3 linked regions of the Methylobacterium currus genome follow. The protein of the gene in region 1 interacts with the protein of each later gene in a pairwise test. Links are inferred from orthologs where the notes say so. Each region holds a gene or a part of one and is shown in the gene's direction. Other genes may lie near its edges.

The links. Proteins that work in one complex are often made in the same cells at the same time.
Region 2: the proteins of DA075_RS22230 (region 1) and DA075_RS02160 interact in binary tests that used the Escherichia coli proteins (3 or more experiments, as listed by UniProt). The link is inferred for Methylobacterium currus from one-to-one orthologs.
Region 3: the proteins of DA075_RS22230 (region 1) and DA075_RS11225 interact in binary tests that used the Escherichia coli proteins (3 or more experiments, as listed by UniProt). The link is inferred for Methylobacterium currus from one-to-one orthologs.

What each region holds. Positions count from the first base shown.
Region 1 is NZ_CP028843.1:4,799,127-4,806,857, forward strand. Bases 1,806-5,152 are described here. They hold DA075_RS22230 ([protein-PII] uridylyltransferase), read left to right. Parts: upstream 1,806-2,165; coding sequence 2,166-4,952; downstream 4,953-5,152. Other genes in these bases: DA075_RS22225 (aliphatic sulfonate ABC transporter substrate-binding protein), read right to left, coding at 1,806-1,883; grpE (nucleotide exchange factor GrpE), read left to right, coding at 5,012-5,152. In the rest of the region: DA075_RS22215 (ABC transporter ATP-binding protein), read right to left, coding at 1-39; DA075_RS22220 (ABC transporter permease), read right to left, coding at 55-903; more of DA075_RS22225, read right to left, coding at 900-1,805; more of grpE, read left to right, coding at 5,153-5,623; DA075_RS22240 (aminotransferase class IV), read right to left, coding at 5,888-6,739; DA075_RS22245 (anthranilate synthase component II), read right to left, coding at 6,726-7,337.
Region 2 is NZ_CP028843.1:460,530-463,309, forward strand. It holds DA075_RS02160 (P-II family nitrogen regulator), read left to right. Parts: upstream 1-1,111; coding sequence 1,112-1,450; downstream 1,451-2,780. Other genes in the region: DA075_RS02155 (NAD(P)H-hydrate dehydratase), read right to left, coding at 1-909; glnA (type I glutamate--ammonia ligase), read left to right, coding at 1,568-2,780. UniProt on the Escherichia coli protein: P-II indirectly controls the transcription of the glutamine synthetase gene (glnA). P-II prevents NR-II-catalyzed conversion of NR-I to NR-I-phosphate, the transcriptional activator of GlnA. When P-II is uridylylated to P-II-UMP, these events are reversed.
Region 3 is NZ_CP028843.1:2,353,087-2,356,057, forward strand. It holds DA075_RS11225 (P-II family nitrogen regulator), read left to right. Parts: upstream 1-1,302; coding sequence 1,303-1,641; downstream 1,642-2,971. Other genes in the region: DA075_RS11215 (ubiquinone biosynthesis hydroxylase), read right to left, coding at 1-42; tesB (acyl-CoA thioesterase II), read left to right, coding at 169-1,047; DA075_RS11230 (ammonium transporter), read left to right, coding at 1,724-2,971. UniProt on the Escherichia coli protein: Involved in the regulation of nitrogen metabolism. Regulates the activity of its targets by protein-protein interaction in response to the nitrogen status of the cell.

The sequences.
Region 1 (7,731 bases):
GTCGGCGTAGGTCTTCGACAGCCCGTCCAGGATCAGCATGTCAGAGCCAGCATCTCAGAGAGTGTCCCGCGCCGTGTCCTGCCAGCGCGCGAGCGGCGCGGTCAGGCCGACGAGCAGCGCATCGCACACTTTGCCCAAGCCCGCGAAGGCCAGGATCGCCGCGACGATCTGGTCCGGCTTGCCGAGCTGCTGGCCGTCGAGGAGGAGGTAGCCGAGGCCTTCCGAGGCGCCGAGCAGCTCGGCCGCCGCCACGAACATGAAGCCGAGGCCGAGGCCCGTGCGCAGGGCCACCAGGGTCGCGGGCAGCACCGCCGGCAGCAGGATGCGCCGGGCGAGCGCGAGGCGCGAGAGCCGAAAGACCCGGCCGACCTCGATCAGCTTGCGGTCGACGCCCGCGATGGCGCCCGCCACCCCGAGATAGACCGGGAAGAACACGCCGACCGCGATCAGGGTGATCTTCGAGGCCTCGAAGATGCCGAACCACAGGATGAACAGCGGCACCCAGGCGATCGAAGGAATCGCCCGCAGGGCCTGCAGGCTCGGGTCGACCAGCTGCCGGGCGAGCGGCAGCGTGCCGGTGACCGCCCCGACCACGATCCCGGCCAGCGCCCCGAAGCCGAACCCCGCCGCGACGCGGGTCAGGCTGGCGAGCACGTGGGTCCACAATTCGCCGCTCTCCGCGAGGCCCCAGAGGGTGGCCAGCACCCGGCTCGGCGGCGGCACCAGCCGTCCCTGCGCCAACCCTGCCCGCACCGCCGCCTCCCAGGCGAGGGCGAGAAAGAGCGGCAGGACGAGCCCGGCGAGCACCCGCCCGCCGGGCAGGCGCAGCGCCGTGGCGACGGTCTTGGACGGGACTTTGGGCGCGGCGCCGAGGGGAAGCGGGGTCGCCTCCGCGGGTCTCACGGCGCCGCCGGACCGAAGCGCGGATCGATCAGGGCCTCGACCGCGGCGCCGACATCGGTCCCGGCCGGGATCACCCCGGCATCGAGGAGTGCGGTGCCGGCATCCAGGATCGTCTCGGCCTGGAGCTTGCCGATGACCGGCTGCGACAGGTCGGTGCGCTCGAGCTGGCGCGCCACCACCGGCTCAGGCAGCTTCGTCGCCGCCACCAGGATGCGCTTCAGCTCCTGCGGATCGGCGAGGGCGAGCTTGCGGGCCTCCTCGTAGGCCGCCAGCACCGCGCGGGTCAGGCCCGGGTTCTGCTTGGCGAAATCCTCGCGGACGTTGAGCACGCCCCAGGTATTGGCGGCGGGGTCGCGGTGGAAGAGCACGTCGCCGTTCTCGATCTCGGCCGCGGCCATGATCGGGTCGAGACCGGCCCAGGCATCGACGTCGCCGCGGTCGAGCGCCGTGCGCCCGTCCGGGTGCTGGAGCAGCACCAGCTTCACGTCGCGCTCGGTCAGGCCGGCGTTGCGGAGCGCCCGGATCAGGAAGATGTGCGGGTCGGTGCCGCGGGTGACGGCGACGCGGCGGCCCTTCAGGTCCTTCACCGCCTGAATGCCGGTCTTCGGCCGGGTCACCAGGGCGGTCCATTCCGGCCGCGAGAAGGCGTAGACGGCCTTGATCGGGTTGCCGTTGATCCGCGCCAGCAGGGCCGCGGCGCCGGCGGTCGAGCCGAAGTCGATCGAGCCGGCATTGAGGAATTCGAGCGCCTTGTTCGACCCCAGCGACTGGACCCAGCGCACCGTGATTCCCTCAGGTGCCAGCGCCTTCTCGAGGAGGCCCTTGTCCTTCAGGACGAGGCTCACCGGATTGTAGGTCGCCCAGTCGAGGCGCACCTCCTTGGCCGACTGCGCCAGGGCCGGGCGGGCGGAAGCGAGGCCGTCAGCCCCGAGGGCGACACCAAGAGCGGCTGCGATCAGCGCGCGGCGGTGGATGCGCATCGACTCTCCCCGGTTGGCCGGCCCATCGCTCGTCGGGCCGCCGGCCGGAAAGCTAGGGCGCGCCGTTCGGAGTGTCAAACGATTCGGCCGGTGAAGCGGATTAGCCTTTCGGATCGAACACGAGCCTGCGTGACGCGCGGAAGCGTTGGCTTTCTGTCGGCCATGGTGCGAAACAGGCGGGAACGCGACGGGACCCGGCCGCGCTCCCCTTCTTCAAGCTCGGCTGCCATGCCCGAACCCACCGTCATCGACCCGTCCGACACCGATGCCGCCCTCAAGCACATGCTCGCCGGCATCGACCAGTCCCTCAGCGACCCGACGCGCCTGCGCGAGCGGCTGGTGCCGGAACTGCGCCGCATCATCGAGGCCGGCCGCGCCGAGGCCGAGCGGCGGCTGCTGGCCGACCGCGACGGCCATGCCTGCGCCGGGCTGATCTGCGCCCAGATGGATGCGGTGATCCGGGCGATCTACGACGCGGTGGTCAAGCGGCTCTACCGGGCCGACAACCCGACCGCGGCCGAGCAGATCGCCGTGGTGGCGACCGGCGGCTATGGCCGCGGCCTGCTGGCGCCGGGCTCCGACATCGATCTCCTGTTCCTCCTGCCCTACAAGCAGACCGCCTGGAGCGAGAGCGTCGTCGAGGCGATGCTCTACGTGCTGTGGGACCTCAAGCTGAAGGTCGGCCACGCCACCCGCTCGGTCGCCGATTGCCTGCGCGAGGGCCGCGCCGACATGACGATCCGCACCGCGCTCCTCGAATCGCGCTTCCTGTTCGGCGATCGCGCCCTGTTCGAGGAACTCGAGACCCGCTTCGACCGCGAGGTGGTGCAGGGCACCGCGGCCGAGTTCGTCGAGGCCAAGCTCAAGGAGCGCGACGCACGGGTGCAGAAGAGCGGCGCCTCGCGCTACCTCGTCGAGCCCAACGTCAAGGACGGCAAGGGGGGGCTTCGCGACCTCAACACCCTGTTCTGGATCGCCAAGTACACGTTCCGGGTGAAGGAGGCCGAGGACCTGGTCGAGGCCGGCCTGTTCACGCCGGACGAGTTCCGGCTGTTTCAGCGCTGCGACGAGTTCCTGTGGCGGGTGCGCTGCCACATGCACTTCGTCACCGGGCGGGCCGAGGAGCGGCTGTCCTTCGGGCTGCAGCCGCGCATCGCCGAGCGGCTGGATTACGGCGCCCGCGGCGGCCTTGCCGCGGTCGAGCGGTTCATGAAGTCGTACTTCCTGATCGCCAAGGATGTCGGCGACCTCACCGCCATCGTCTGCGCCGAGATGGAGGCGCGCCACGCCAAGCGCCCGCCGGTCCTCGACCGCTGGCTGCGCCGCTTCAAGCAGCATTTCCGGGCGCCCGACCTGGAGGCGGACGATTTCCGCATCCATACCGGCCGGCTCGACGTGCGCGACGACGCCGCCTTCGAGCGGGACCCGGTCAACCTGATCCGGCTGTTCTGGCTCTCCGACCGGCACGACCTCGCGATCCATCCCGATGCCAGCCGGCTCGCGACGCGGTCCCTGAGCCTGATCGGCCCGATGGTGCGGGTCGATCCGGAGGCCAACCGCCTGTTCATCGAGCTCCTGACCTCGCAGAACGCCCCCGAGACGGTGCTGCGGCACATGAACGAGACCGGGGTGCTCGGGCGCTTCGTGCCGGATTTCGGCCGCATCGTCGCGATGATGCAGTTCAACATGTACCACCACTTCACGGTGGACGAGCACCTGATCCGGTCCTTGGGCGTGCTGGCCAAGATCGAGGCCGGGGAGCTGGAGGACGAGCATCCGCTCGCCCACCGCATCGTCGGCACGATCCAGAACCGGCGCGCGCTCTACGTGGCGATGTTCCTGCACGACATCGCCAAGGGCCGGAAGGAGGACCACTCGATCGCCGGCGCGGCGGTAGCGCGCAAGCTCGGGCCGCGCTTCGGGCTGGATGCGGCCGAGACCAGCACCGTCGCCTGGCTGGTCGAGCACCACCTCCTGATGTCGATGACGGCGCAGAGCCGCGACCTCTCGGACCCGAAGACCATCGAGACCTTCGCGGGCGTGGTGCAGAGCCTGGAGCGGCTGAAGCTCCTCCTCGTCATCACCATCGCCGACATCAAGGCGGTCGGTCCCGGCACGTGGACCGCCTGGAAGGCGACGCTCCTGCGCACCCTCTACTACGAGACCGAGATGGTCCTGTCGGGCGGGCGCTCGGAGATCCCGCGCACCGACCGGGTGCGGCTGATCCAGATGCGCCTGCGCGAGCAGCTGACCGACTGGACGGCCGAGGAGTTCGACGCCTATGCGGGCCGGCACTACCCGCATTACTGGCTCAAGGTCGATGCCGGGCGCCAGCTCAAGAACGCCCGCTTCATCCGGGCGGCGGCCGAGGCCGGCAACACCGTCGCCACCATCTTCGAGACCGACCTGTCGCGCGGCGTCACCGAGCTCTGCGTCTACTCGCCGGACCATCCGCGCCTGCTCGCGATCCTCACCGGCGCCTGCGCGGCGTCCGGCGGCAACATCGTCGACGCGCAGATCTTCACCACCGCCGACGGCTTCGTGCTCGACACCATCACCCTGTCGCGGGCCTTCGAGCGCGACGAGGACGAGCTGCGCCGGGCCGGCCGCATCGCCACCGCGATCGAGCGGGCGCTGAAGGGCGAGATCCGCATCGCCGACCTCGTCGCCGACAAGCATCCGCTGAAGGACCGCCCGCGCACTTTCCAGGTCGCCCCCGACCTGTCGATCGACAACGCGCTCTCGGCCCGCGAGACGGTGCTGGAAATCTCCGGCCTCGACCGGCCTGGCCTGCTGTTCGATCTCACCTCGGCGCTCGGCCGGCTCAACCTCAACATCACCTCGGCCCATGTCGCGACCTTCGGCGAGCGGGCGGTGGACGTGTTCTACGTCACCGACCTCACCGGCACCAAGGTGACCCAGCCCGACCGCCAGGCCACCATCCGGCGGGCCGTGATGGCGGTGTTCGAGGCCGACCTGCCCCGCGGCGACCGGGGCCGGCGCGGCGCGGGCAGGCAAGCCCTTAAGGACGATCCCAGCGCCGCAGCCCCGGTCGCTGGCGAAGCTTGATTTCGCGGACCGTCCACCTGATATCGGGGTCACTCCCAGACCCCTTTTTCGGAATGACAATGACGCCGAACGACACGGAGAACGCCGCGCGGGCCCAGGAGCCTCGGGGGCATGCGCCCGAAGCTGCCGAGGGCGCTCCCGCCTCCGCGCCGGAGGCCGCCCAGAAAGCCGACGCGCTCGCCGCGCTCGAGGCCGAGAAGCTCGACCTCAAGGACAAGCTGCTGCGTACGCTGGCCGACATGGAGAACCTGCGCCGGCGCACCGAGCGCGAGGTGGCGGATGCCCGCACCTACGCGGTGACGAACTTCGCCCGCGACATGCTCAACGCCGCCGACAACATCCGCCGCGCCCTCGAGAGCGTGCCGGCCGATGCCCGCGCGACGGCCGAGGGCTCGCTCAAGGCCCTCGTCGACGGGATCGAGCTGACCGAGCGCGACTTGCTCAAGACCTTGGAGCGCCATGGCGTGAAGCGGGTCGAGCCGCAGGGTCAGCGCTTCGACCCCAACCTGCACCAGGCGATGTTCGAGGTGCCCAACCCCGACGTGACCTCCGGCACGGTCGTGCAGGTGGTGCAGTCGGGCTACGTCATCGGCGACCGCGTCCTGCGCCCGGCCCTGGTGGGCGTGGCCAAGGGCGGCCCGAAGGCCGAGGCGAAGCCGGCGGAAGGCTGAAGCGCCGACGCCGACCCTCCCCCCCTCTGCGGGGGAGGGTGGCCCACGGAATGGGCCGGGAGAGGGGCAGCGCGGCGCTTCCAGGATGTGGCGCCCTTCATCGAACGCGCGACCTCTCCGGCAGCGGCGTCCCCTCTCCCGACCCCTGCTCACGCGAGGGCCACCCTCCCCCGTCCCAAGTCGGGCTCGTCCGACTGGGCACAGGGATGCGGAACTCGGGCAAGCCCGGGTTCCGTGGGGGAGGGTTCAGGCGCGCGTCCCGCCTCACCCCTCCGGCGCCACTCCGCAGGCCTGCGCGATCTCCGCCGACAGCGCCGCCTGCAACGCCCGCACGACCGGATGCCCGGCGCTGGCAAAGTCACGCTCCGCGATCCGCTGCACCGGCGCGATCAGCCGCAGGGAATTGGTGAGGAACACCGCGTCCGCCTCGGCCAGCGCCTCCGGCGCGACCGGGCGCTCGGTGGGCGTGAGGCCGAGGCCGAGGCCGGGGCCTAAGGCGAGCAGCCTGGCGCGCACGATGCCCGCCAGCACGCCTTCGCTCAAGGACGGCGTGACGAGCACCCGCCCGAACACCGCGAACAGGTTGCCGGTCCCGGCGCAGGCCACCCGCCCGGCCGTGTTGAGGAAGAGGGCCTCGTCATCCCCCGCCCGCGCGGCCGCCTCGGCGGCGAGCACCGCGTCGAGATAGCCCAGCGTCTTGTGGCGCGCGCCCGGCGAGGTCTCGTTGCGGCGGATCACGCTCCAGCCGAGGGACAGGTCCGAGAAGACGAGCCCTGAGCGCAACGGTGCGGCGCTCGCCCACAGGACCGGGCGGGGCTCGACCGGCGGGCGCAGGCCCCGCGGCCCGGACCCGCGGGTGACGGTGGTGCGGATCGCCGCCCGCTCGAGAGTGGCCGCCACCGCCCGCATCGCCGTGCGGGCTTCCTCCTCGTCGAAGCGGAAGCCGAGGGCAGCGGCAGCCTCGGCGAGCCGCGCCAGATGCGCCTCCTCCGCCACCACCGTGCCGCGCAGCGCCATGGCGGTGTCGAACACCCCGTCGCCGAGGAGCAGGCCGCGATCGGCGAGGTCGAAGGGCGCGACCGTGCCCTCGTGCAGGCGCCCGTCACGCCACAGCATGGCGCGCACCTCCCGCCTCGCGCCAGCGCCGGGCGAGTTCCAAGAAATTGCCGAACAGGGCGTGGCCATGCTCGGTCAGCACCGATTCCGGATGGAACTGCACGCCGTAGGTCGGGTGCCGGCGGTGGGAGAGCGCCATCACCTCGCCCTCGGGCGAGACGGCGTCGACGCTCAGGTGCTCGGCCATGCCGGGCGCCGGTTCCACGATCAGCGAGTGGTAGCGCCCGACCGTGAGCGGAGCCGGCAGGCCGGAAAAGAGCCCCTGCCCGTCATGGGTGATCGCCGTCGCGTGGCCGTGGAGCGGTCGCCGGGCCCGCGCGACCCGGCCGCCGAAGGCCGCGCCGATGCATTGATGGCCGAGGCAGACCCCGAGGAGAGGCACCTCCCCCGACAGCGCGCGGATCGCCGCCAGCGACACCCCGGCCTCCGCCGGGCTGCACGGCCCCGGTGAGATCACCACTCCCTCCGGGTTCGCCGCCCGGATGCCCGCGACGTCGAGGGCGTCGTTGCGCGCCACCCGCACCGTGGCGCCCAGCTCCTCGAAGGTGCGCACCACGTTGAAGACGAAGGAATCGTAATTGTCGATGACGAGGATCAAGCCTAGGGCCTGTCGTCACTTGATCCAGAGGAGCGTAGCGGCGAGGCAGAGGACGCCCATGAAGCTGACGGCAGTCTTCTCGTAGCGTGTGGCAACGGCCCGCCATTCCTTGAGGCGCGCCCACAGTCGCTCGACGATGTTGCGATTGGTGTAGATCCAGTCAGGACAGGCGAGCGGGGCCTCGTTGCTCTTGGTCGGGATCGCGGGCCGGGCCCCGGCGGTCCAGATCGCCTCGCGAAAGCCGTGGCTGGAGAAGCCACGGTCGGCCACCACCCACTTCGGCACCCCGGGCAGTTGATCGAGCAGCGGAAGGGCGTGGGGCAGTTCATGCGCCTGACCGGGCGCGAGGCGGAAACCGACGGGGCGGCCCCGTCCATCGGCGATCACGCAGGCC
Region 2 (2,780 bases), 4.3 Mb from region 1 along the record:
GTCGTCGGCGCCGTCGCAGGGGCGCAGCATGATCGCAGTGAGCTGGGCGGCGTTCTCGGGCAAAGCCGGGGTCGGGGACAGCACGGTGACGAGGCCGGCGCCGATCCGCACGGCGCCGCGGGCGGCGAGCCGCGCCGCGCCGGTGCGGTGAGCGGGCCCCGACAGCACCACCGCGTGGCCGCGGGTATATTTGTGGCTGTCCCCCGCCAGGCGCGGGAAGGCGGCGCCCCAGAGGTCCGGGCCGTTGACGTGGGCCTTCGGCCTGATCCCCGCCACGATGGCGTCCGGGATGCCGATCCCGGCGACCGTCACCGGGCCGCACAGGCGCCGGCCGGGCAGGAGCAGGTGGCCGGGCTTGCGCCGGACGAAGGTGACGGTCTCGGTGGCGGAGACGACCGGACCGGCGGAGGCTCCGGTATCGCCATCGAGGCCCGAGGGCACGTCGACCGCCAGCACCGGCACGCCCGCCCCGTTGACCCGCCCGACGAGCGCCGCAGCGTCGCCCTCGAGCGGGCGGGACAGGCCCGCCCCGAACAGCGCGTCGATCACCAGGGCGAAGCCCGCCGGCTCGGCCGCGGCGGCGTCAGCCACCGGGCCCTTCCATTCGGACGCCGCCGCGGCGGCGTCTCCCGTCAAAGCCGCGACCGTGCCGAGCAGCGCCACCTCGACCGCGACCCCCGCCTCGGCCAGCCGCGTCGCGGCGACGAACCCGTCGCCGCCGTTGTTGCCCGGCCCGCACAGGACCAGGATTTTGCCGAGGCCCTTGCCGTCACCGGCGAGCGCCCGGGCGCGCTCCGCCACGGCCGCGCCGGCGCGGCGCATCAGCGTCAGGCCCGGCGTTCCGGCTTGGATCGCCGCGGCATCCGCCCGCCGCATCTCGTCGGTGGTGAGCAACTCGGTCCCGGCCATCGCATCATACTCCGAGAAGCGCCCGGGCGCGGCAGCTTTGCCGCGGCACCGGGCTTGAGAACGGCGGATTGCGCAACAAACGCGCAGAGATTGCTTATCGATTAGGCATTCCCGGTCCGGTCCGGGGAAATCCCCCGTGGCGGTCGGCGCGGCGCGATGCTAGGAATGCCGCCGGAACCGTTGCAGACCAGGCCCGCCCGGCATGAAGAAGATCGAAGCGATCATCAAGCCCTTCAAGCTCGACGAGGTGAAGGAGGCCCTGCAGGAGGTCGGCCTCCAGGGCATCACGGTGATCGAGGCCAAGGGCTTCGGCCGCCAGAAGGGCCATACGGAGCTCTACCGGGGCGCCGAGTACGTGGTCGACTTCCTGCCCAAGGTGAAGCTCGAGATCGTGCTCCCCGACACGCTGGTGGACGGCGCCGTCGAGGCGATCCGCAAGTCGGCCCAGACCGGCCGCATCGGGGACGGCAAGATCTTCGTCTCCTCGATCGAGGAAGCGATCCGTATCCGCACGGGCGAGACCGGCTCGGACGCGATCTGACGCGCATCCTGCCATCATCTGCCGCCCTCATCTGCGACGACGAAAACCGCGGCCTGACATCCAGGACCGCGGCTTTGTGGCGGCCCTGCCGCCGCTCTAGGAAGGGGTCAAACGAGAATGTCTAAGACCGCGACGGACGTCCTCAAGGAAATCAAGGAAAACGACGTCAAGTACGTCGATTTCCGCTTCACCGATCCGCGGGGCAAGTGGCAGCACGTCACCTTCGACGTGTCGCTGGTCGACGAGGACATCTTCGCCGAAGGCACGATGTTCGACGGCTCGTCGATCGCCGGCTGGAAGGCGATCAACGAATCCGACATGCTGCTGATGCCGGACCCGGCGACGGCCTGCATGGACCCGTTCTTCTCGGCCTCGACCATGTCGATCGTCTGCGACGTGCTCGAGCCCGCGACCGGCGAGCCCTACGGCCGCGACCCCCGCGGCATCGCCAAGAAGGCCGAGGCCTTCGTGAAGGCCAGCGGCATCGGCGACACCATCTTCGTCGGCCCCGAGGCCGAGTTCTTCGTCTTCGACGACGTGCGCTTCTCCGCCGACCCGTACCATACCGGCTTCAAGCTCGATTCGGTCGAGCTGCCGATCAACGGCCAGACCGAGTACGAGGGCGGCAACCTCGGCCACCGCGTCCAGATCAAGGGCGGCTACTTCCCGGTCCCGCCGCAGGATTCGGCCCAGGACATGCGCGGCGAGATGCTGGCCGCCATGCAGTCGATGGGCGTCAAGGTCGAGAAGCACCATCACGAGGTCGCCTCGGCCCAGCACGAGCTGGGCATGAAGTTCGACACGCTGACCCTGATGGCCGACCATATGCAGATCTACAAGTACTGCATTCACAACGTCGCCCAGAGCTACGGCAAGACCGCGACCTTCATGCCGAAGCCGGTCTACGGCGACAACGGCTCAGGGATGCACGTCCACCAGTCGATCTGGAAGGAAGGCAAGCCGGTCTTCGCCGGCAACAAGTACGCCGACCTGTCCCAGGAATGCCTGTGGTACATCGGCGGCATCATCAAGCACGCCAAGGCGCTCAACGCCTTCACCAACCCGTCGACCAACTCCTACAAGCGGCTGGTCCCGGGCTACGAGGCGCCGGTGCTGCTGGCCTATTCGGCCCGCAACCGCTCGGCCTCGTGCCGGATTCCGTGGACGACCTCGCCGAAGGCCAAGCGCGTCGAGGTCCGCTTCCCCGACCCGATGGCGAACCCCTACCTCGCCTTCGCCGCCATGCTGATGGCCGGCGTCGACGGCATCGTGAACAAGATCGATCCCGGTCCGGCCATGGACAAGGACCTCTACGACCTGCCCCCGGCGG
Region 3 (2,971 bases), 2.4 Mb from region 1 along the record:
CGCCGCCCCCCGTCGTCCGCTCACGCCGTCACCCTGCGCCATCTCGCGATCGCCCGCTGCTCGTCTGGTCGGCGAGGCTCATAGCACAAGCGGCGCGTCCCGCGTCGCTTGACGGCGCGCATCGGCCTGCGTCAGCTACGCGCCCCTCCCTCAGCCCGGATCCTTCCCTTGCGCGCGGTCGCCGACCTCCTCGACATCCTCGACCTGGAAACGCTGGAGCAGAACCTCTTCCGCGGTCGCTCGCCGAAGGATCGCTGGCAGCGGGTCTTCGGCGGCCAGGTGATCGGCCAGGCCCTCGTCGCCGCGACCCGGACCGTGCCGCCCGAGCGCCGGCCGCACTCGCTCCACGCCTATTTCCTGCTCGGCGGCGACCCGAAGGTGCCGATCGTCTACGAGGTCGACCGCATCCGCGACGGCCGCAGCTTCACCACCCGCCGGGTGGTGGCGATCCAGCACGGGCGGCCGATCTTCTCGATGTCGGCCTCCTACCACGTCGAGGAGCCGGGCTTCGACCACCGGGCCGAGATGCCGGCGGTGCCGATGCCGGAGGACCTGCCCGGCGAAGGCGCGCTCAAGGCCTCGGTGATGCCGCGCATGCCCGATCCGGTCCGGGCCTATTTCGAGCGCGAGCGGCCGATCGAGCTGCGCCCGGTCGAGATCGAGCGCTATGCCGGGCGGCAGCCCGGCCCGCCACGGTTCCACGTCTGGATCCGGGCGACCTCGCCCCTGCCGGACGATCCGGCCATTCACCAGGCGGTGCTCGCCTACGCCTCCGACATGACGCTGCTCGACACCTCGCTCATCCCGCACGGCCGCACGGTGTTCGAGAGCGAGATCCAGCCGGCGAGCCTCGACCACGCCCTGTGGTTCCACCGGCCGTTCCGGGCCGACGAATGGCTGCTCTACGCCCAGGACAGCCCGAGCGCGTCGGGCGGCTGCGGCTTCTCCCGCGGGCTGATCTTCACCCGCGACGGCACCCTCGTGGCCTCGGTCGCGCAGGAGGGCATGATCCGCGAGAAGCGGGTCGCTCCCGAACACGAGGCCTGAGCCGCTGCTGCATACTCATTGGGCAATTGCCGTCTTTTTCATCGTCACTGCCGCCCCGATCGGCTTCAATATCCGCAATCGGCCCAGGAACCGGGCAGCTTGTCCGTAGGTCCGGTCACGCGTCGTGGCACGTTCCTTGATTGATGGCAGTCGAGACCGGCGTCGGGGGCCAACGGGTTCGCCTCGGCGCCGGATCACGCCTCGCCCCGGCGCGTCCGGGCGTGAGAACGCCATAATCGAAAGGGGGCTCGTCCCATGAAGATCGTCATGGCCATCATCAAGCCGTTCAAGCTGGAGGAGGTCCGCGACGCCCTCACCAGCATCGGCGTGCACGGCCTGACCGTGACCGAAGTGAAGGGCTACGGCCGGCAGAAGGGGCATACCGAGATCTATCGCGGGGCCGAGTACGCCGTCAGCTTCCTGCCCAAGCTCAAGATCGAGGTGGCGGTGGCGGTCGACCTCGTCTCGAACGTCGTCGACACCATCGCGGCCGCCGCCCGCACCGGCCAGATCGGCGACGGCAAGATCTTCGTGATGCCGCTCGAGAAGGCCGTGCGCATCCGCACCGGCGAGACCGACGTCGACGCCCTCTGAGGCGCTGCCCGCGCGGGGCCGTGGCAGTGCCCCGCCGCCCCTTCCCATGATTGCCTTCGATTCCATCGGGAGTTCCTCTTCCATGAAGCTTCGCAACGTCCTGGCTCTCGGCCTGGGAGGCGCCGCGCTGGCGCTGGTCCTGGTGGAGCCGTCCCTAGCGCAGACGCCGACCGTCGAGGCGGCACCGGCCGCCGCGGCGGCGGCGCCGGTGCCCAACAAGGGCGACACCGCCTGGATGCTGATCTCGTCCGCGCTGGTGCTGATGATGTCGGTACCGGGCCTGGCGCTGTTCTACGGCGGCCTCGTCCGCACCAAGAACATGCTGTCGCTGCTGACCCAGGTCTTCGCCATCGTCAGCCTCGCCTGCATCGTCTGGGTGTTCTTCGGCTACAGCCTCGCCTTCACCAATGGCGGCGGCCTCAACGATTTCGTCGGCGGCTTCTCGAAGGCGTTCCTGCGCGGCGTCGACGCCAACTCGGTCGCGGCGACCTTCTCGAACGGCGTCGTCATCCCCGAATACGTATATATCTGCTTCCAGATGACGTTCGCGATGATCACCCCGGCGCTGATCGTCGGCGCCTTCGCGGAGCGCATGAAGTTCTCGGCCCTGCTGCTGTTCTGCCTGCTGTGGCTGATCTTCATCTACTTCCCGATGGCGCACATGGTCTGGTACTGGGGCGGCCCCGACGCGGTCGGCAACGCCGCCAAGGCGCTGGCCGCGGCCACCGACGAGGCCTCCAAGAAGGCGGCCCAGGACGCCCTCGACGCCGTCAACGCCGATGCCGGCCTGCTGTTCAAGTGGGGCGCCCTCGACTTCGCCGGCGGCACCGTGGTGCACATCAACGCGGGCATCGCCGGCATCGTCGGCTGCCTGATGATCGGCAAGCGCATCGGCTACGGCCGCGACCTGCTCGCCCCGCACTCGCTCACCATGACGATGATCGGCGCCTCGCTGCTCTGGGTCGGCTGGTTCGGCTTCAACGCCGGCTCCAACCTCGAGGCCAACGGCTCGGCGGCGCTCGCGATGATCAACACCTTCGTGGCCACCGCGGCGGCCGGCCTGTCCTGGCTCCTCGTCGAGTGGGCCGCCAAGGGCAAGCCCTCGCTGCTGGGCATGCTCTCGGGCGCGGTCGCGGGCCTCGTCGCGGTCACCCCGGCCTGCGGCTTCGCCGGCCCGATGGGCTCGATCGTGCTCGGCCTCGTCGCCGGCGCCGTCTGCTTCGTGATGTGCTCGACCGTCAAGAACGCGCTCGGCTACGACGACTCCCTCGACGTCTTCGGCGTGCACTGCGTCGGCGGCATCCTGGGCGCGCTCGCCACCGGCATCCTG